Regions from separate parts of the Halobacillus sp. H74 genome, predicted to be linked through region 2. Evidence: riboswitches for the same ligand, from Rfam matches in the RefSeq annotation. Region 2 holds a riboswitch; each other region holds the start of a gene.

Region 1 (5,040 bases), on a different contig from region 2:
GCTTCGTATCGGTGGATCCCTTTTTATTCTATGAAAAGATGAGAAAATATTATCGGGACCTGTTATAGGTCGGGCCTGCTTGCTTTATAGCATGGCTCGCATGAGTGAACTTTTGAAAGTTTTCGTGGAATTGTTCCGCTAGTTCTTTGGCACTCTTGTCATACTCCTCTGCTTTTGCCCAGGTTTTTCTTGGGAAAAGGACTTCATCAGGTACTCCAGGGCAATGCGTGGGAATGTTCAACCCGAAGTAAGGATCTTGATAAGTCTCTGCTGAACTCAGCTCTCCTTCTAATGCGGCTTGAATCATAGACCTCGTATAACTTAACTTGATTCGTTCTCCTTCACCGTAGGAACCGCCAGACCACCCAGTGTTGACTAAATAAACATCTGTGTTGAACTGGTCGATTTTTTCACCAAGCATTTCAGCATAAGTAGCTGGAGCTAAAGGAAGAAAAGGTGATCCGAAACAAGCAGAGAATGTTGCTTGCGGCTCGGTAATCCCTCTCTCCGTTCCTGCAAGCTTACTTGTATAACCACTTAGAAAATGGTACATCGCCTGTTCTTTAGTCAGTTTGCTGATGGGAGGTAAAACACCGGTAGCATCTGCTGTCAAAAAGATGATGGCATTTGGATGACCGGCGATACTCGGTTGTACTGTATTTTCAATATGCTCGAGAGGATAAGCAGCACGAGTATTTTCAGTTAGACTCGTATCACTGTAATCAGGTCTATGGGTTTCTTCGTTTAACACCACATTTTCTAACACAGCTCCAAAATGAATGGCATCAAAAATCTGCGGTTCTTTTTCTTGGGAGAGGTTGATACATTTCGCGTAGCATCCTCCTTCAATGTTGAATACTCCGTAACTGGACCAAGCATGCTCATCATCCCCGATTAATCGGCGCTGTGGATCAGCAGACAAAGTGGTTTTCCCTGTCCCGGAGAGTCCGAAAAATAAAGCGACATCTCCTTCTTTTCCGACATTTGCCGAACAGTGCATAGGCAGGACGTTCTTTTCAGGAAGAACGTAATTCATCACAGAAAAGATGGATTTTTTTATTTCTCCTGCATATTCTGTGCCGCCTATAAGTACAACACGGTGTTTGAAGGAAATCATGATGAATGCTTCAGAGTTCGTACCATCTACACTGGGGTCCGCTTTGAAGGTTGGTGCTGAAATGACTGTGAATTCAGCTTCGTGATCTTCAACTTCTGAAGTCTCAGGACGTATGAACATTTGTCGGGCGAACAAATTGTGCCAAGCGAATTCGGTAAGTACTTGAAGGGGGAGGCGGTGTTTCTCATCAGCTCCTGCATAACCTTTGAAAACGAATAATTCATTTCTTCCCTTCAAATAATCCAGAACTTTATGGTACAGATTTACGAACGTGGAGTCATCGATAGGTTTATTGACAGTTCCCCAGTCGACTTTATTTGCAGTCGTCTCATCTTTTACGATGAATTTATCTTTTGGTGATCTACCAGTGTAAGTACCTGTCGTTGCTTGAACGGCCCCTTTTTCCGTTAAAGTTCCTTCATTACGATATAAGATCCTTTCCACTAAATGTGGAACAGATGATTGGTGTTGGACATGCTCTTGCGCTAATAAGAGGTTTAATTCTGACATTTGATTGATGGTACTCATATGCGTCGACCCGCCTTTATATTAAAATTTAAATGTAAGCTAATCTGGAATTAGTATAACACATTAATCACAATAGTCCATACTATTATTGAAAATGCTTTCATGATATTAATTTCTATATATATGTGGGAAATACCTTGTTATCATCTTATGTAATATACTAATGAACGTTTACGATTGAAGAAAGGATCGACCACTTCCACATGGTCCTTTTCCCTTAGAAAAGCTTAGTATTCTAATTGACATTAAACATGGATTTCGATACGATAACTGAGAACGGAAACTCTCTTATCCAGAGTTGGTGGAGGGACAGGCCCTTAGAAACCCAGCAACCGTCTTTTCAAATGACATGGTGCTAACCTGAAGCAAGGAATGAGAACACTCCTTGGACGATAAGAGCGAAAGGAAGCAGCCCCTTTCCTCGATATAGGAAGGGTTTTTTCTTTTTTATGAGAAATATCCGTAGCAGGTGGAAAACCTGGTGATATTCCTATGTAAAAGCTCAATTGGTTGTGAAATGATTCAACAAGAAAATATATGAAACAGCTTATTAGTTTCTGCACATACTGGTAAAGAGTTCCGTCTAATACTTTGTACTTACAGAAGGAGGAGTTTTTCAGAATGCCTGCCAACCGCCGGTTATTCACATCAGAATCTGTTACAGAAGGACACCCTGACAAAATTTGCGATCAGATTTCTGATGCCATTTTAGACGAAATTTTAAAAAATGACCCGAACGCGAGGGTTGCATGTGAGACAACAGTTACAACGGGACTGGTGCTTGTCTCCGGAGAGATCAGTACTAATACTTATGTAGATATACCTTCGATTGTCCGTCAGACAATCAAAGAAATAGGATATACACGAGCGAAGTATGGATTTGATGCCGATACTTGCGCTGTATTGACAGCCATCGATGAGCAATCTCCTGATATTGCTGGAGGCGTTGATGTTGCTTTAGAATCTCGAGAAGGTAAGATGAGTGATGATGAAATTGAAGCCATTGGTGCTGGAGATCAAGGTCTGATGTTCGGATTCGCTAACAACGAAACAGACGAACTTATGCCGCTTCCGATCGCTTTGGCTCATAAACTTTCTAAACGCCTGGCAGATGTCCGCAATGATGGTACCTTGGATTATTTGCGTCCAGATGGAAAGACTCAGGTGACGATAGAATATGATGATAAGGATCAACCGGTCAGGGTTGATACAATTGTCATTTCTACTCAGCACGCAGAGGAGATCACACTTGAGCAAATCAAGAAAGATTTAAAAACCCACGTCATAGACCCTGTCGTACCTAATGGTTTGATTGATGATGAGACAAAGTATTTCATTAATCCTACTGGCCGCTTCGTTATCGGTGGACCTCAAGGAGATGCAGGGTTGACGGGGAGAAAAATCATTGTCGACACCTATGGAGGTTACGCTCGTCATGGAGGCGGTGCTTTCAGTGGTAAAGATGCTACCAAAGTTGACCGTTCTGCTGCGTATGCTGCCCGTTATGTAGCAAAAAATATAGTCGCTGCGGATCTTGCTGATTCTGTAGAAGTCCAATTAGCATATGCGATTGGAGTGGCCCAACCTGTATCGATCTCCATCAATACGAATGGTTCAGGGAGAGTATCGGAGGAGAAACTTGTCGAAGCTGTTCGCGAATTGTTCGACCTTCGTCCGGCCGGGATCATTAAAATGCTCGACCTTCGTCGGCCGATTTACCGCCAAACAGCTGCATATGGTCACTTTGGCCGGACAGATGTAGAATTTCCTTGGGAAAAAACAGATAAAGCAGCTCAATTGAAAGATCGGTTTAAATAATAAAAAACTGCCTCCACTTTACCGTGGAGGCAGTTATTTATTTCTGCTGTTTTTTATAATATTGTCCTTTTTCAACATAGCTTGCGCGAATGCGATTCAACTCTTTAATGTCATCATTATTCAATTCTCTGATCACTTTAGCCGGCCGACCGAAAGCTAGTGTATTTGGAGGGATCACTTTACCGGGCGGTACTAGACTCCCTGCACCGATGAATGCCTGTTCCCCGATTTCCGCACCATCCAGAATAAGCGAACCCATCCCGATTAAAGCATTTTCCCTTATATGAGCAGAGTGGAGTGTAACTTGATGGCCGACCGTCACGCCATCCTCAATGATCAAGGGTTGATCAGGGCTTTGATGCAGAAGGCTGAGATCCTGGATGTTTGTGTTTTTACCGATATGTACTGGTGCCACATCTCCTCGTATTACTGTTTTAAACCATATGCTTGCCATTTCACCTATGGTGACGTCACCTGTAATAACCGCATCATCCGCTACGAAAGCGCTCGGGTGGATGTCCGGATGCTTTCCTTTATATTCGCAATACATACTGAACCCCCTTATAATATAGTTGATAATAGTATATCAGAAGAAAAGGGGGGAACGCTGTGAAGAAATTGGAGTCTGTTGACGATATCGCTACCATCGTTCTCGTACACGGGGCCTTTGAACATGGTGGCAGGTACAAGGAATTAGTGGAACGTTTACGTCAGGATCACTTTTCAGTCATATATGGCGACCTTCCCGGGCAAGGTGTTTCAGAAGGGAAGAAAGGACATATCCATTCTTTTAAGGATTACACCAATACAATCAAATCCTGGGTGGAGCAGGCAAATCCTGAAAAAAAGATATTCATCATTGGCCATAGCATGGGAGGGTTGGCTGTGATTCGGTTCATGGAAGAAAAACAAACAAAAGTAGATGGAGTGATTCTGTCCTCACCAGCGGTTAGTATCTTGAATAAAGCAAGCAAACCTTTAGAGGCAGTTTCTTATCTCCTGAACCATATCACCCCTTCACTTAGGATCAAAGCTTCTCAGCAGCCAGAAATCATAACAAGGAATCCTAAGAAGATTACGGAATTCAATGAGGATCCATTGATTATTGATAAAGTTTCTGTTCGGTGGTATCGTGAATTTCAAAAGGCGACACGTCAAGCATTTTTGAATATTGACAAATTCCCTGATGTCCCTCTGCTGGTCATGCAGGCAGAAGCGGATTACATGGTTGACGCTCAAAAAACTACAGAGTGGTTTGATAAAGTCGTTTCGAAAGAAAAGAGCTATAAACAGTGGCCTGGGCTTTATCACGAAATTTTTAATGAACCGGAATTTGAAGAGGTTTATCGCTATACACGGTCTTTTATCGATAATCATTTTAATTAATCTGCAAGGAGGCAACATCTTGATAGGTTCTGTTCCAAAAAATGCCGTCCACCTCATGTATCAAGTTTACAAAAATATTTTCCCTGCCGTTCATCAAGAACTTGAGCGATGGATTGAACTTGCAAAAGCTATACCAGATGAAGAGTTGAGAACTCAAGCACTTGCCAGCATTGAAGAAAAAACGTTCCATT
Region 2 (5,040 bases):
TCATCATTGCAGGTAAGCTCATTTTCTCGTTAGGAAATCGTCCGCTTCCACTGCGTTGGCGTCTAACTTCACGCATAGTCTCTTTTCTTTTTCTAAGGCCATGAACAGCCAGCCCTAAGGCAACTAGAGTGAAGGGGAGGATAATGTACGGTCCTAGAATTCCCCATTGAGCAGTTGCTTCTGCACGGGCGGCTGCCTCTTCGTCCACGGCTTGTTTTTCCGCAATGACTTCATCGAGCATTGGCTCAAAGCTTGTCACTGCTGCATTAGGAAAGAGGCTTGCAGGATATGCGACACGGATGTCACCGTTTTTTCCATTTGGAACCTCGCCAAGTTTAAATGTGACTGTTCCGTTGTCTGAGATGGTGACAGTATCATACGCTTCATCGTAACCGTATGCTGCTTTCACATCCGCTGATTGAGGAGGTTTGATTGTGATCGTTAAATCCTCATAAGTGGATTCATTATTTTTGTCAAAAAAAGACCAGTAAAACTGGGCGATGTCTTCATAGACTTCCATACCATCTTCTATCGTGTAAAAAAGATCGATGGTGACCGTTTCATCTGACCCTCCCCGATAGATTTTGTATAATTCATCTTCTTTTTCAATCTTTAAATCTGTTCCATTTTCTGCGGCGTGCACATCAGTGATGGTTGCCTTTTCTTTTGGTATGAGCGTCCTCGTAATGCCATTGAATTCTCCTTCGAATTTATACCTATGTGTTTCCTTCACTTCCACTTGCCCGTTAGTTTTTAGAGAAGCATGGATGTCTGTCTCATCAATCGTGAAATCGACTGCAAACACGCGTGTAGGAAGAAGGAGGAGAGTGATGAGAAGGAAGAGGCTTATGAAATTTTTCATAATGTCACCTGCTTTCTAACTTTTATACGGCGGTGTGTGTGAAAAGGTTTCATAAGCTTACTGAAAAAGAGCGGTCAACTCGTGGTTGACCGCTCGGAAATGGATTAATTTTCAATGACACCACAAGCGATACGTTCGCCTGCATCCCCGGATGGCTGTGACTTTTGATCATCAGCTCCGGCGTGGATGACAAGGGAAGTCCCGTCTCCGCCTAGAAGCGAGTTATCTTGTCCCTCTTTAAGTGTCACCATGTCTGCCATCACTTCCTCTTCGGCATTTCCCTCCTCATGGATATCAATGTTATTTAAATCTCCCGCATGTGGACCATCTTCAGAATCGCTGCCATGACTGACGTCAGTCGGGTTAAAATGACCGCCGGCAGATTTATAATCAGGTGCTTCACAAACTCCTTTTTCATGGATGTGGAAACCATGTGTTCCTTCAGGCAAACCAGAGGCTGAGAGTTTGATGTTCACGCCTCCATTTTGTTGTTCCAATTCTGCAGAACCTACTTCATTTCCATCTCGATCGTTTAAGGTTACCGTAATATTTTCTGGGGTTTCTGATTTTTCTTGGTTTTCTTCATTCGTCGCATTTTCTTCTGAAGTATTTTTTTCTCCATTTTCTGATGGAGAAGAATCTTCTTCAGAATTCGTACCACAAGCGCTGAACACTATAGCTGTTAATACAAGAAAGAATACAATCGACCAACTTTTCAATTTCATCTCTCCCTTTCTATTATATAATGTTACTAACATATTTTCACAAGGAGGCTAGGTAATAAACGTGGGTGAGTCCATTTCATCCATATTTCCTAAACCAATCCATTACTGGTATGCAAATCCATAATGTCAGACCTTTGACCCTCTTTTCAGATTTATCAGAAAAATGATTGACATTTACCTGCGACCCCCTTTATAATTTCCAACAAGCTAAAAAAACTGAATGATTACTCTTATCCAGAGTGGCGGAGGGACTAGGCCCTGTGATGCCCGGCAACCTTTCAAGTTGACGCTTGATGATGGTGCCAATTCCTACAGACTACAATGTCTGGCAGATAAGAGAAGGACATAAGCAACTAAAACCCTTCTTCCTCTTGCCAGGAAGAAGGGTTTTTTAATTTTAAAAAAGGTGGGTTATTGATGAAGAGAAGTTTAGAGCAGCGTTTACAGGAAGGGCCAGTGGTGTGTGGAGAAGGATATTTATTTGAACTGGAAAGGCGCGGATATCTGCAAGCTGGTTCGTTTGTCCCGGAAGTGGCGCTTGACAATCCGCAAGCACTGAAGCAGACATATCGTGATTATATGCTTGCAGGGTCCGATGTCGTATTGGCTTTCACTTATAATGGTCACAGGGAGAAAATGCGCATCATCGGAAAAGAAGATTTGTTGGAGCCGCTGAACCGTCAGGCGATCCGGTTAGCTAAAGAAGTAGCAGCGGAGCATCCAGAAGAGGAAGCCCTTGTAGCTGGGAACGTTTCCAACACGAACCTGTTCGACCCGGACGATGAGGAATCGAAAGCGAATGTCCGAGGGATTTTTGCTGAAATGATAGGATGGTGCAAAGAGGAAGGTGTCGATTTTGTAAATGGAGAAACGTTCTATTACTATGAAGAAGCAAAAATCGCTTTAGAGGAAATACAGAGGCAAGGCTTACCGGCAGTCATCACACTGGGGCTGATGAGTGAAAATATTTTGCGCGATGGCTACACGGTTGAAGAGGCCTGTCGTTTATTAGAGAAGCAAGGGGCTCTAGTTGTAGGAATGAATTGCTTCCGCGGCCCGGCAACAATGCAGCCGTATATTGAACAGATTCGTCAAGAAGTGGAGGGGTATGTAGGGGCTTTGCCGATTCCATACCGCACCACAGAAGATCACCCGACGTTCTTCAACTTACCTGACGGGGGTTGTTCATGTTCACTGCCGACCGAAACGACCTTTCCGACATCGCTTGATCCGTTGTACTGTAACCGCTATGAACTTGCCGAATGGGCAGCGGAAGCGCAACAATCTGGTGTTAACTATATAGGTTTGTGTTGTGGTGCCTCGCCAAGTATGTTGCGAGAAGTCGCGGAAACGGTTGGAAGAAATACAGTGAACTCTGTTTATTCTCCGGACATGAAAAAACACTTCCTTTTCGGAACAGATGAGACGTTGAAAGGCCACAACACGGCTTACCGGACGAAAGCTTAATTAGCGCATCCCCACTGAAATCGTCGGAGATCCGATTAAGGACAAATAGTGACCGGTCTACAATAACAGAATGAACTGCAATGAAAAGGGGAGCGACTCAATGGAATGAGACGCTCCCCTTTTTCAATATTTATGCAAACTGCTGTAATTCACGGTACACCTGCTTTCCTTCATCATTCAGTACATGGCCGTTTCCGTGGCAGCGGCTGCATTCTTTTTCATAGCTTGTTTCTTCGATGGCTAGTTTCCATGCTATTGTGTCCTTTGCGTGGTTCGTACGCTGATAGTGGTCCATGATCATATTCGCCTTGCTATCATCGTACTCTTCATACGTTCCGGTTCCGTGGCAGAGGTGGCAGACGTTATAAAGATGGCTTACGGTTTGTGTATTCAAAAAGAACACTTCCTTTTGTTTTAATATAGATAAAGTATGATTGATTTTAGTGAATATTCAGACGAATTGCAATAGGTTTTCTACATATAAAAAAGAAAAAAAGTCATACGGTTGATTTTAGTAGAGTTTGAGCATCTAAGATCATCAATCATCATCTGGATTTTGTGTTTTTGAATAAAAAAATGCCACCGGAAATTCCGGTGGCATCTGAACTTCAATATCTATTATTTTCCTATGAACATTTGTGTCCAATAGTTGCCGTTCTCTGCATGGCCGACTCCGATGTGGGTGAAGTTAGGGTTCATGATGTTTTTACGGTGCCCTTCACTATTCATCCAGCCTTCTACTACTTGTTCAGGAGACGTTTGCCCCATCGCAATGTTCTCACCAGCCGTACGGTAATCGATTCCGTAAGCTTTCATCATGTCAAACGGAGATCCGTGGGTAGGGCTATTGTGAGAGAAATAATTATTTTGCTGCATGTCCAGAGACTTGTCTTTCGCTACGCCACTTAATTCTGTATCCAACTCTAGTGGAGCTAGACCTTGTTTCTCACGTTCTTGATTCGTCAATTCAACAACCTGTTTTTCAAATTCAGAAACCTCTGAAGCTGCTGCTTCTTCTTGCGTGTTTTCTTCTGGTTGTGCTTCTTCAGTTGACTCTTGTGGAGCTGGCTGTGCTTCAGGCTTTTCAGCTGGTGCTTCTTCTTTAGACTGCTCTTCAGCAGGTGCTTCTTGTTCAGCTGGAGCTTCTTCTTTAGACTGCTCTTCAGCAGGTGCTTCTTGTTCAGCTGGAGCTTCTGGAGGCTGCTGCTTCATTTGGAATTGTTCCAATAGAGATTGAATATCAGCCTGTTGAAGCTTGTTATTCTGAATTGAATCCTGGTTTTCATTTACCCAGTTAAGGATTTGTTCAGAATCTATTTGAATGGTTTTTGTATCCACTTCATAGTTTTGTTGCACATCTCCTGAAGATGCTAGAGATGTAGCTGGAGATGCAAGTAAGGATAGAGCGAGAGCTCCTGATACGATTAATGATTTCTTGATCATACTGAAAACTCCTCCTAGAAAATTTGTATTTTTGGAACGACTCTATCGTACCATCAGAATCTTGTAATATTGGAGGATATTTTTGGTATTGAAAGGATGGATTCTCTTACTTTTGAAGATTTAGAAAGGAAACTCACCATCATCTCTATAGTTGACCCTTTTTGTGGAAATCTCTTAATAGTTTGTCTGGGTGGAAGTATCATCCATCAAATAGAAAATTTACTAGAATAGAAGGGTTGACAGACTTTTTTCAATGGTATGTTTTTTACAAATGTAACATCAAAGTGACAAAGTTTGCAGACTTATAAAAGCGAACTCCCTTTTTGCAGCAGAATTCTGATGCAAAATCGATTACTTCTTGTTTAGGAGTAGATGAAGAGGTGTGATATAGTGGAGGAAAGAGGGAGGACGGTATTGTGAAATCAATTCAATTAATCAGCAACAAGCAAAAGAACCCCGAATGTGTGCAGCCTGAACGCGTCACTTTTTTCAAGCAAGGACAAGTGATGGAAGCCATAAATGAACACAATGAGATGTATTATC
Region 3 (5,040 bases), on a different contig from region 2:
CTAAATCGGTTTAGTAAATCGATTTATTAGTATTGTAGACTACATGAAAGCGTTTTACAAGAGGGTAAGGAATCTCTATTTTTATTTGGTTTAAAAGAAAGCCTTAATAGCAAGGGTTCAAGTGTCAAATTTTTTGATAAGTTTTTTAAATTCAGAAAAAGTGCAAGCACCTTGATAAGCTCGATAAATGTGGCGCGAAATGGATATCTTAAGGCTTCGATAGGCTCGGCTATGGAATTTTCCTACTCACCCAACAAGAAATCCCCCTAATTAGCAGGAGGATTACTAACGTAAAATATATAATTTCCCTTTTCATTACACATGAAAGACCTGGATAATGAATTGATATAAGAAATAAATGCTGTAGCCGAGTACAGCTAATCCACTTATCAGCAAAATCGCCTGTCTCCTTCTTCTGTTCAACCATTTCTCACCAAGATATAAAAGAACCGCTAATAAAACAAACCAAAATAACGCACCCAGCAGAACTGCAAGAGGGTAAATAGTAGAAGTGCTATTCCCATCATTCATGATAGGAGTAAGCAAGCCCATCCACCACAACACAGTAAATGGATTAAATGTGGTAATGGCTGCACCTGTCCAAAAGGCCTTCAAATAATGCTTGAAAGGGTATTTAACCCCTAAGCTTTTTGCCCTTTCCCCTACCCCTTCTACGGTTTTGATTTCTTTAAAGATTCCCCAGGCTATATAGAAAAGTACAGCACTGCCAAAGAGCCAAAGAAAAGTAATAATCATAGAGGTCGAGTCAACAAAGGGCATGAGCCACAGAAGAATCGCCGCAAGGATGACAGCATCTCCTACGACGGCCCCAGCTCCTACTATCAAGGCAGAATAAAAACCATATTTGGTCCCATATTTTATTTCTTCCCCATTACTTGGGCACGTGGGCGATGAAACGACACCAATGATAAGGCCGCTTAACAATAATTGAAACATCTAACTAAAACCTCCTCAATTCTATTATTCGAAAAATATCGAATTGTTGTTTAAAAAATTATTCCCTCCCTTTAGAGTTTTGAAAAAACATAACCATCTGATCTACTGTTTTTTGTTCTGCCCAGCACTCAATATTTTTCCCGTTACGTTCCATCCGTATCAATCCAGCACGCCTTAGTTCCCGAAGGTGATGGGAAACAGTGGACGGGGCGATATTTAATCCCTCTCCTAATTCACCCACCGTCATCCTCATCTCTTTATCGGTACTGGATTTCCCTGGAGTACAGTGTTCAGCTAAATATAGAAAAACATTCAGCCGGTGAACATTGGATAGGGCTTTGAAAATCTCGCTGAATTTGTTTAAGTTTTCATTATTATAATTCGACATATTTCGAATTATAAAGAAATACATTACGACTGTCAAATCTTTAACAATTCCCATACATACAGCTGAAAGGGAGCCGTAATATTATGAGGGAAAGCAATAAAATCCATCTTCTCCACACAAAAAATCGAGTATGAAATCCCAGCGATTTCATACTCGATTGCTTTTACTATTCAATTCTTATTGCGGCAGAGGAGCCTCAGCTGAAACAAAGCCCTTGTCCACAAGTTCATTCCAGAAATCTTTCGGAATGTCCATTTGGATCATTTCTAGGTCTTCTTTAATTCTGTCCGGACGTGTGGAACCAGGAATCACTGACTTGACCGCCGGGTGAGCTGTTGAGAATTGAAGAGCAGCTGCTTTCAACGGAACATTGTATTTTTCACCGATTTCCTTCAGTTGATTGACATGATTAATAATGTCATCGCCCGCTTTTTCATAGTTATAATGATCACCGCCAAGCAGTACCCCGGAGTTATAAGGGCTTCCGACCACAATGTCCACATCGTTTTCTTCAGCCTTTGCCATCATACCCTGTAATGCTTGTTCGTGTTGTAAAAGGGTATATTGCGTAGCAGATAAACAGATATCCGGTTTTGTGTCCTCCAGATCCATCGCACGTTCAATCGGTTCTGTCGTATTGACACCTAGTCCCCAGGCACGGATGACACCTTCTTCCCGAAGACGGGACAGCACGCGGAAAGCTCCTTTTCTAGCTTGTTCAAACTTTTCGGTCCATGCATCACCATGGAAATCTGGAGAAACATCATGAACGAAGACCATGTCCAAACGGTCGGTTTGTAGACGTTCCAGACTCTGTTCGATCGACCTTTTCGTTGCTACTTCCGTGTAATCTGTGATGACTTGATTGTTACGGCCATGTTCGAACAGACCTTCATTCTCTTCTGTTTCTTCAGTCATATAACGACCTACTTTTGTGCTTATCACATAGTCATCACGATTATATTTTGATAACACTTCACCTACCCGGATCTCTGCTAAACCAGCGCCATAAAAAGGGGCGGTATCAAAATAGCGCACTCCCTGGTCCCAAGCGGTTTGGATTGTTTTCTGCGCTTCTTCTTCCGGCACGTCCCGGAACATATTACCTAAAGGTGCGGTACCTAGTCCTACTTTATGTTTCAGTGCATTCTCTAGTGATTTCATGAATCTATTCCTCCTTTGAGAAAACCTATAGTTGCATAACCAACTATAGAAAAATAAATCATCTACCAATTAACGGTACATTCTATGTGTAGCCGGCTGGAAGGTTATTAAAACATTATTTACCCTTCATTCCACACTTCGTCGGCAATGTTCACCACATGACGTACTTTACCCCATTGCTGTTGTTCAGTAATTTCATTTCCTTCTTCCGTTGATGCGAATCCACATTGAGGGCTCAAACACAATTGGTCCATTGCTACATAATCGGACGCTTCCAAAATACGCGCTTTCACTCGTTCCGGATCTTCCAAATCACCGAATTTGGAGGTGATCAAGCCGAGAACGATCGAAAGGTCTGGACGCCGGACATGACGAAGGGGTTCGAAACCTCCGGAGCGCTCATCGTCAAATTCAAGGAACAGTCCATCGACATCCAATCCTCCGAAAATCGTTTCAGAAAGCGCCTCATAACTGCCGCTTGTCATAAAGGTGGAACGGAAATTCCCCCGGCAGATATGCATTGTGATGAGCATGTCCGCTGGTCTGTTTGCTATCGCCTCATTGATGGCACGTGCACACAGTTCTGCCACTTCCTCTGGATTTTTTCCCTTCTCTTCGATGGATGTGCGTCCTTCTTCAGAAAAGAAAGTCGTCCATGATGTATCATCAAGCTGAAGATAGCGGCATCCTTCCTCATAAATTTTCTGTATGAACCCTTGGTAGGCAGCTATCAGGTCATCGACAAGGGCTTCATCACTTTCATAAATACCCTCTTCCCTTTCCGCTCGGAATAAAAGCATATTAGGGCTTGGGATCGTTAATTTGGCGACCGCGTCCCCTGCGTTCTTTTTCAGAAAACGAAAGTGTTCTATCATATCATGATCGGTGAAACCCACTTTCCCTGTCACTTTGATTCCGCGCGCTTTCGTTTCCACCCCATCAAATTTCAATCCGCGCTCAGCCTCAAACCCTTCGACCCCATCCAGTCCTTCAAGAAAGTCGAAGTGCCACCAGCTGCGCCGGAAATCTCCGTCCGTTACAGCTTTCAAGCCCGCTTCCTTTTGCTTTTCTACTAATTTAATAATCTCTTCATCTTCAATCTTTCTTAATTCCTGTTCTGTAATCTCTCCTCTCTCCTGCTTTGCGCGTGCTTGTTTCAGACGTTCAGGACGTAAAAAGCTGCCGACATGATCTCCTTTGAATGGTTGTCTCTTCACATTTCTTTCTGTTGATACTGACATGGGCTTATCCCCGCCTTCCTTATGATTTGTGATTTCACATGAAACAAAATAACCCCTCTTCTATATAAGAAGAGGGGCTGAATGGAATACGAATCATTTTCTCTTCTTATCTCCAAGCAAATCGCTTCTGGAATTAGCACAGTACTATCGAAAGTCTGCTGCTAAGGTTTCACCGGGCCAGTCCCTCCACCTTTCTGGATAAGAAACAATGTATTTGATTTTAAAGTCTACTATACAGGAAGAACCAGAAATTGACAAATTATTCTGAACTATGATCTTTATCCCCGGAAAAATTCACACAAGAGTATATTCACTTAGCGCTCTATTATTTTCTCAATCTTGTCAAAGGGAGCCCTCAGATGCGTCGTCGGTTTATTGACATGGAAATCGGTCAGATCCAGCATATTGAAGAAGTGATGAGGTGGCTCCTGATCCCGAAATAATAATTAATAAATCATCTTTTTCAATACTTGGTGTAATCGTTTCTCCTGTTACGTAAATTTCATACCCACTATGCATCAACCGCATAGCGAAAGCTTTCCCCATCAAACCAGATCGTCCTTCGCCTGAAACGAAAATACGAGTGGCCGTGGACAGGAGACGGTTTGGATGATGTGCTTCATAGGTCCTCTATCTCTCCTTTCATTTGGAAGCAATGACAGACAGGATTCCGTGCTTTATGATCACCATTCCTACCATGACGTTGTCGGGGGTTACGCTGAAACCTGCGGTAATGTGGATTAATTCCTCCAGCTACTGTCATCTCGGAATTTTTCTTCAAACAAAAATAATTCGTTATCTCTGTTATTGCAAATTCAACCTAACACCTCATATGTTTTCTCTAAACTGAGTCCCTGACCATTAAATGGGGATCGAATCTGTAATTTAGAAGTTCATCTTCTACTTTGTTATTCCTGATCTTATCCAGTAAAGCTTCGGCCCCCATCTTTCCTATTTCAAATGTTGGTTGGGCCACCGTTGTAATCGCTGGTGTGTAGAAGCTGGCAAAAGAAACATCATCAATACCAATGACAGCCAGGTCTTCAGGAATTTTCATACCGTTTTGTTTTGCGTATTTCAATATTTCGATCAATACAAGGTCATTTCCGGCGAGGATTGCTTCAGGAGGTTCTTCTAAGTCCAATAACTCTTCAAGCACCCGCTGGATATTCGTAGGCTCCGCACTTTTCACATACTCTTCAACAAAAGGAAGCCCTTCTTTATGAATGGCTTTTTCATAACCCTGAATACGTTCTAACCTCGGCGTGATGTGATTGATGATAGAAGTGG
Region 4 (5,040 bases), on a different contig from region 2:
AGGAGGCGATCACAGATGTCGGGTAATTTCTTCACCCCCATATAAATACACAAGGTATCCATACTTTTAACGACGTGTTCCCAATATTCTTCTTCATCTTCTCCAAGCTTGCTGACGCCTGAAATGAAAGCGACTGAAGAGCTGTACTCCCTGTGAGTCACAGGAATTCCTGCATAGGCGGGGGCGGCGACACCGGACGAAATTCCAGGGACGATTTCAAACGGAATGTTTTTGCGTGCCAATTCTTCCGCCTCTTCTCCTCCCCGTCCGAAGACAAAGGGATCACCGCCTTTTAAGCGTGTAACTGTTTTGCCTTGAAGAGCGTATTTGCATAATAGATGATTGATAGTCTTTTGGGATAATGCGTGATGATCCGGCCGTTTACCGCAAAAAACCATTTCGGTATTTTCCCCTGCTTCATTCAGTAGCTCTTCGTTTATCAAACGGTCATACAAAATGACATCTGCCTGTTGGATTGTTTTTAATCCTTTTAAAGTGATTAAATCGTAATCTCCAGGTCCTGCACCAACGATATAAACTTTAGACATCCTGTCACGCTCCTTTTTTAATCCACCCTTTTTCTTCAAGCAAGACCAGCAGTTGATCGGCACAGCTTTTCACATCATAATCGAAGGAGTGTAACACCTGTTCAGGGTCGATCGGTGCTTCATAGGGGGAATCGATCCCCGTGAATCCTTTGATATGACCCTGTCTTGCTTTCTCATATAACCCTTTAGGATCTCTTGCTTCACATTCATCGATCGGACAATCAACATACACTTCTAAAAAGTCTTCTTCAGGGAGAGAAGCACGGATACGGTCCCGATCTTTTTGATAGGGGGAAATGAACGCCGTCAGAACAATTGCGCCGCTATCTGCGAACAGTTTAGCTACCTCCCCGATCCGGCGTATGTTTTCTTCCCGATCTTCTGCTGAGAACCCCAGGTCCGAATTTAGTCCGTGGCGGATGTTATCACCATCGAGCAGGTACGTATGAATCCCTCTCTCATGGAGGAGATGATTCAGCTGGTTCGCAATACTGGACTTACCAGATCCTGAGAGTCCGGTGAACCAGATCACTCCGCTGTGATGGCCATTTTTATTTCTGTAATTTTTTTGGCTGACAGACGCCTGATGCCAGGTTATATTCCTTTCCATTTGAGTCACCCTTTCACTCCTGCGGTCTTTTCTTGTAATCCATCGATCAGAATTTCGACTACTTCAGGACGACTGAATGTTTTTGGCGGTTTTTCTCCATTTCGTAATAGTTCTCTCACTTTTGTGCCAGAAAGAATGACGTGATTTTCTTTTTCATGTGGACAAGTTTTATGCGATGCCATCGCTTCACAGGCTTTGCAGTAAAAACTGTGTTCAAAAAATAATGGCGTTATTTCCAATTCATCCTCTTCAAAATGGCTGAAGATTTTCTGTGCATCATAAGTCCCGTAATAGTCGCCTACACCTGCATGATCCCTTCCGACAATGAAATGGGAACAGCCAAAGTTTTTCCGTACAATAGCGTGGAAAATAGCTTCTCTCGGACCAGCGTAGCGCATAGCTGCAGTGAAAACGGCTAATGTAACACGATCTTTCGGGTAATAGTTATCAATTAAGACTTGATAGCTCTTCATTCGAACATCACTTGGGATATCATCACTCTTTGTTTCCCCGACCAGTGGGTTCAGAAATAAGCCGTCTACAGTTTCAAGAGCCGCCTTTTGGATATATTCATGGGCTCTATGTACTGGATTTCTCGTTTGAAAGCCCACGACTTTTTCCCAACCCAACTGTTGGAACAACTCTCTCGATTCCGCAGGGTCCAGGTAGAATCGATCATCATGTTCTTTTGTTGAGCTTTGAAATACTTCAATATCTCCAGCTACGTAATGATCTGGTCGGCCAAACAACTTCTTCACCCCGGGATGACCCAGATCAGTAGTTAAGTACACATTTTCGGCTTCCTTCTCTTTATCCGGTTGATATATGTCAGATACTTCAATGGCTCCATAAACCTTTCCATCTTTCACTAATTTCACTCGATTTCCTTGCTGCAACTCAGCGGCTGTCGCTTCATCCACCGGAAGGGTGATCGGAATACTCCACGGTGTCCCATCTGCAAGTCTGAGATTCTCGACTACAGAATCGTAGTCTGCTTGATTTAAAAATCCTTCAAGAGGGCTGTAGGCACCATTCGCGATCAGCTCGACATCACTTAATGCCATCGCATCCAATTCAATACTCCCTGTAAAATCCTCCTGCTGATTATTACTCCATTTATTAATTAATTTTCCTCCATGAGGTGTAATGATAGACATTTTATAATTCCTCCTTTTGTTATTCAGCTATTGTTATTTCCAGCTGTATGAAGTCCGCATTCTGTTTTATTGAATCCTTTCCACCTGCCCGACCGGCTCTCGTCTGTACTTGGCGAGGTGCAAGGGATGCAGCCGACACTCGGATAGTTTTGATCATGCAATTCATTGTAATCCAAGCGATTTAGTCGGATATATTGCCAAACGTCTTCCCATGTCCAATGAATTAGGGGGCATACCTTGATTAACTTAAAACGCTCATCCTTATTTACGAAATCAGTTTTACTCCGACTAGGTGACTGTTCACGTCTGAGGCCAGAAAACCAGGCCGCCGCACCTGAGAGTGCATCTTCAAGAGGTTTGATTTTACGAATATAACAGCATTGATCCGGCTGGCGTTTCCACAAGGCTGACCCATGCTCCTCCGCTTGTTCCTCTACTGTCAGTTCAGGTTTTTTCATGTGAATTCGTAATTCAGGGTATCTATTTTTCACTTTTTCAATCAATTCATAGGTTTCCTGGAAATGAAGGCCAGTATCTAGAAAGACTACTTCAGCATCTGGTTTCACCTTTGAAATAAGATCAATGAGAACGATTCCTTCTGCTCCAAAGCTGCAAGCATATACAACATCTGACCCGTATTGTCCATAAGCCCAATGAATGACATCAAGTGCACCCTTCGTTTCGTCATCTGGTTGATGGTTTGTGAATGGATCCCCCGGAAAATGATCATAAGTGACAATATCGTTTTCCATAAGCTCCTCCTTTCATTGCTTCAAACAAAAATACCTTTCTTCGTGGATAAGAAGAAAGGTATTTACTCGGTAAAGTAAGAACCATTCTTCTTATCTTTCCAAGCGGTTCAACCACTTGCTGGAATTGGCACAGTGTCTGATCAACTAACATCAGACCCGTTGCCGAGGCTTCGAAGGGCCAGTCCCTCCACCTCTCATGATAAGAAAACAGGATAGGTTGATTAAGTTTTCTGAAAAACTAATTGATACAAATCTTAGGCTCCTTTTATAGATATGTCAATACCATTTTAAAAAATTACAATTTTTCTGTTAATTTCGGAATTAGTTCTTGACATAACATTCAGTGTCCATTAGTTTTAGATATATTATCATTTTAAAAATTGAATCCTTATGAAGAGTCGGGGGAGGAACCTGGTCTGACGATCCCGCAGCAACCACACTGAAAGGTGCTCATTCCAGCAGACAACTCGTCTGAGAAATAAGGAGAGGCTTTATTTGGACCTCTTCTCATTGGAGAGGTTTTATTTATGTCTTTTTCAGACCTCTTCAACCATAAAACCAAGTAAACTTATATGTTTAATCAAAGGAGAGGTTGTTTTTGAATAAATTATTAATTTTCGCATTGGTAGGATTTTTCACCCAGTTAATTGACGGTGCCCTTGGTATGGGATTCGGCCTGACATCTTCCTCAATCTTACTCACTTATGGCCTGGCACCTGCAGTTGCTTCTGCTTCTATTCATATGGCCCAGGTTGCCACAACAGCTGCTTCCGGATTCTCTCATTTCAAGTTTGGCAATGTCGATAGGAGACTTGTCCTAAAACTGGCCCTGCCCGGCGCGGTCAGTGCATTTTTCGGTGCAGCTTTATTAAGTCGCATCCCTGGTGAAACCATTCGCCCATACATATCCGTTTTTCTTCTGGGTTTAGGAATTTACATCGTAGTCCGTTTTCTTTCACTTAATCGGAATAAAACGCTCAATAAAAGCGACAAGCCGCTGAACAAGCGATTTATCTACCCATTAGGTTTTGTCGGTGGGTTTCTCGATTCGATTGGTGGCGGAGGATGGGGGCCGGTTAATACGCCTGTCCTTCTTTCACGTGAAAAGATCGAGCCGCGTAAAGTGATTGGGACTGTGGACACAAGTGAATTCATCGTGACTATTTCAGCAACACTTGGATTTTTGACTTTTTTAGGATGGGAACAATTCAGTTGGCTGTTGGTGTTCGCGTTCATCATCGGCGGTGTGATAGCTGCACCTCTTGCAGCATGGCTTGTCCGTATTATGCCTCCGCTCGTCCTCGGAGTACTTGCCGGAGGGTTCATCGTATTGACTAATGTAAGAACCATTATGATCACCATACCTCTCAATAGCACAGGAACCGTCCTGATTTATTCTCTATTGATAGCTGGTTATATTGTGGCAATCGTTCATTCTGTAAAAAAGTACGTCAAACTGAAACGTACGAACCTCCGCAGTCAAACTTGACTGCCTATCCCTTTTAACAGAAAAAAGGCTCAGAGCTAATACTCTGAGCCTTCGCGTATGGCAGATCCGTTCACAGGTGAGGGTACTTTTTTCTATTCAATGGAGAAAATATAAGAATAGATCGGTTGACCACCCACGTGAATCTCCACCTCTAAATCTTCATATGTTTCTTCAAGGTATTCTTCAAGCTCTGTGACTTCATGTTCTTCGACGTCTTCCCCTGTCAGAATCGTCAGTATTTCATCTTCGTTCTCATCAATCATTTGACTTAACAGCGTTTTAGCTGTTGTCAGGGCATTTTGATCAGTTGAGGAAATTTTGCCATCCGCAATCCCCATGAAATGATCTTTCTCAATGTTCAGGCCATCGATTTGCGTATCTCTTACCGCATACGTAATTTGACCGGTTTTCACGACGGACATAAGGCTGATCATTTCATCTTTATTCGCCATCAGGTCTGCTTCAGGATTAAATCCTAATAAAG

The links. A riboswitch is a leader RNA that binds a small molecule or an ion and turns the genes downstream of it on or off. The one in region 2 is predicted to bind S-adenosylmethionine.
Region 1: it holds a riboswitch for S-adenosylmethionine, as region 2 does, so the genes downstream of both, metK (methionine adenosyltransferase) here and ACTWPX_RS08275 (homocysteine S-methyltransferase family protein) in region 2, are expected to answer to the same signal.
Region 3: it holds a riboswitch for S-adenosylmethionine, as region 2 does, so the genes downstream of both, ACTWPX_RS02315 (5-methyltetrahydropteroyltriglutamate--homocysteine S-methyltransferase) here and ACTWPX_RS08275 (homocysteine S-methyltransferase family protein) in region 2, are expected to answer to the same signal.
Region 4: it holds a riboswitch for S-adenosylmethionine, as region 2 does, so the genes downstream of both, ACTWPX_RS03575 (sulfite exporter TauE/SafE family protein) here and ACTWPX_RS08275 (homocysteine S-methyltransferase family protein) in region 2, are expected to answer to the same signal.

What each region holds. Positions count from the first base shown of each region.
Region 1 is NZ_JBQQCI010000004.1:567,411-572,450, forward strand. It holds gene pckA (phosphoenolpyruvate carboxykinase (ATP)) at 50-1,645, opposite strand; SAM riboswitch class I at 1,931-2,044, shown strand; gene metK (methionine adenosyltransferase) at 2,267-3,463, shown strand; gene ACTWPX_RS12125 (gamma carbonic anhydrase) at 3,501-4,013, opposite strand; gene ACTWPX_RS12130 (lysophospholipase) at 4,073-4,849, shown strand; gene ACTWPX_RS12135 (tetraprenyl-beta-curcumene synthase family protein) at 4,905-5,040, shown strand, end outside.
Region 2 is NZ_JBQQCI010000003.1:387,691-392,730, forward strand. It holds gene ACTWPX_RS08265 (DUF2207 domain-containing protein) at 1-862, opposite strand, end outside; gene ACTWPX_RS08270 (superoxide dismutase family protein) at 967-1,581, opposite strand; SAM riboswitch class I at 1,815-1,926, shown strand; gene ACTWPX_RS08275 (homocysteine S-methyltransferase family protein) at 2,005-3,054, shown strand; gene ACTWPX_RS08280 (hypothetical protein) at 3,185-3,448, opposite strand; gene ACTWPX_RS08285 (CAP domain-containing protein) at 3,673-4,497, opposite strand; gene ACTWPX_RS08290 (tetratricopeptide repeat protein) at 4,914-5,040, shown strand, end outside.
Region 3 is NZ_JBQQCI010000001.1:480,131-485,170, forward strand. It holds gene ACTWPX_RS02300 (LysE family translocator) at 316-957, opposite strand; gene ACTWPX_RS02305 (ArsR/SmtB family transcription factor) at 1,016-1,399, opposite strand; gene ACTWPX_RS02310 (aldo/keto reductase) at 1,523-2,509, opposite strand; gene ACTWPX_RS02315 (5-methyltetrahydropteroyltriglutamate--homocysteine S-methyltransferase) at 2,629-3,750, opposite strand; SAM riboswitch class I at 3,854-3,955, opposite strand; partial or broken gene ACTWPX_RS02320 (SIS domain-containing protein) at 4,150-4,338, opposite strand; gene ACTWPX_RS02325 (hypothetical protein) at 4,360-4,494, shown strand; gene ACTWPX_RS02330 (LacI family DNA-binding transcriptional regulator) at 4,592-5,040, opposite strand, start outside.
Region 4 is NZ_JBQQCI010000002.1:69,553-74,592, reverse strand. It holds gene cobA (uroporphyrinogen-III C-methyltransferase) at 1-548, opposite strand, end outside; gene cysC (adenylyl-sulfate kinase) at 553-1,158, opposite strand; gene sat (sulfate adenylyltransferase) at 1,164-2,315, opposite strand; gene ACTWPX_RS03580 (phosphoadenylyl-sulfate reductase) at 2,339-3,067, opposite strand; SAM riboswitch class I at 3,155-3,273, opposite strand; SAM riboswitch class I at 3,453-3,552, shown strand; gene ACTWPX_RS03575 (sulfite exporter TauE/SafE family protein) at 3,666-4,556, shown strand; gene ACTWPX_RS03570 (DAK2 domain-containing protein) at 4,649-5,040, opposite strand, start outside.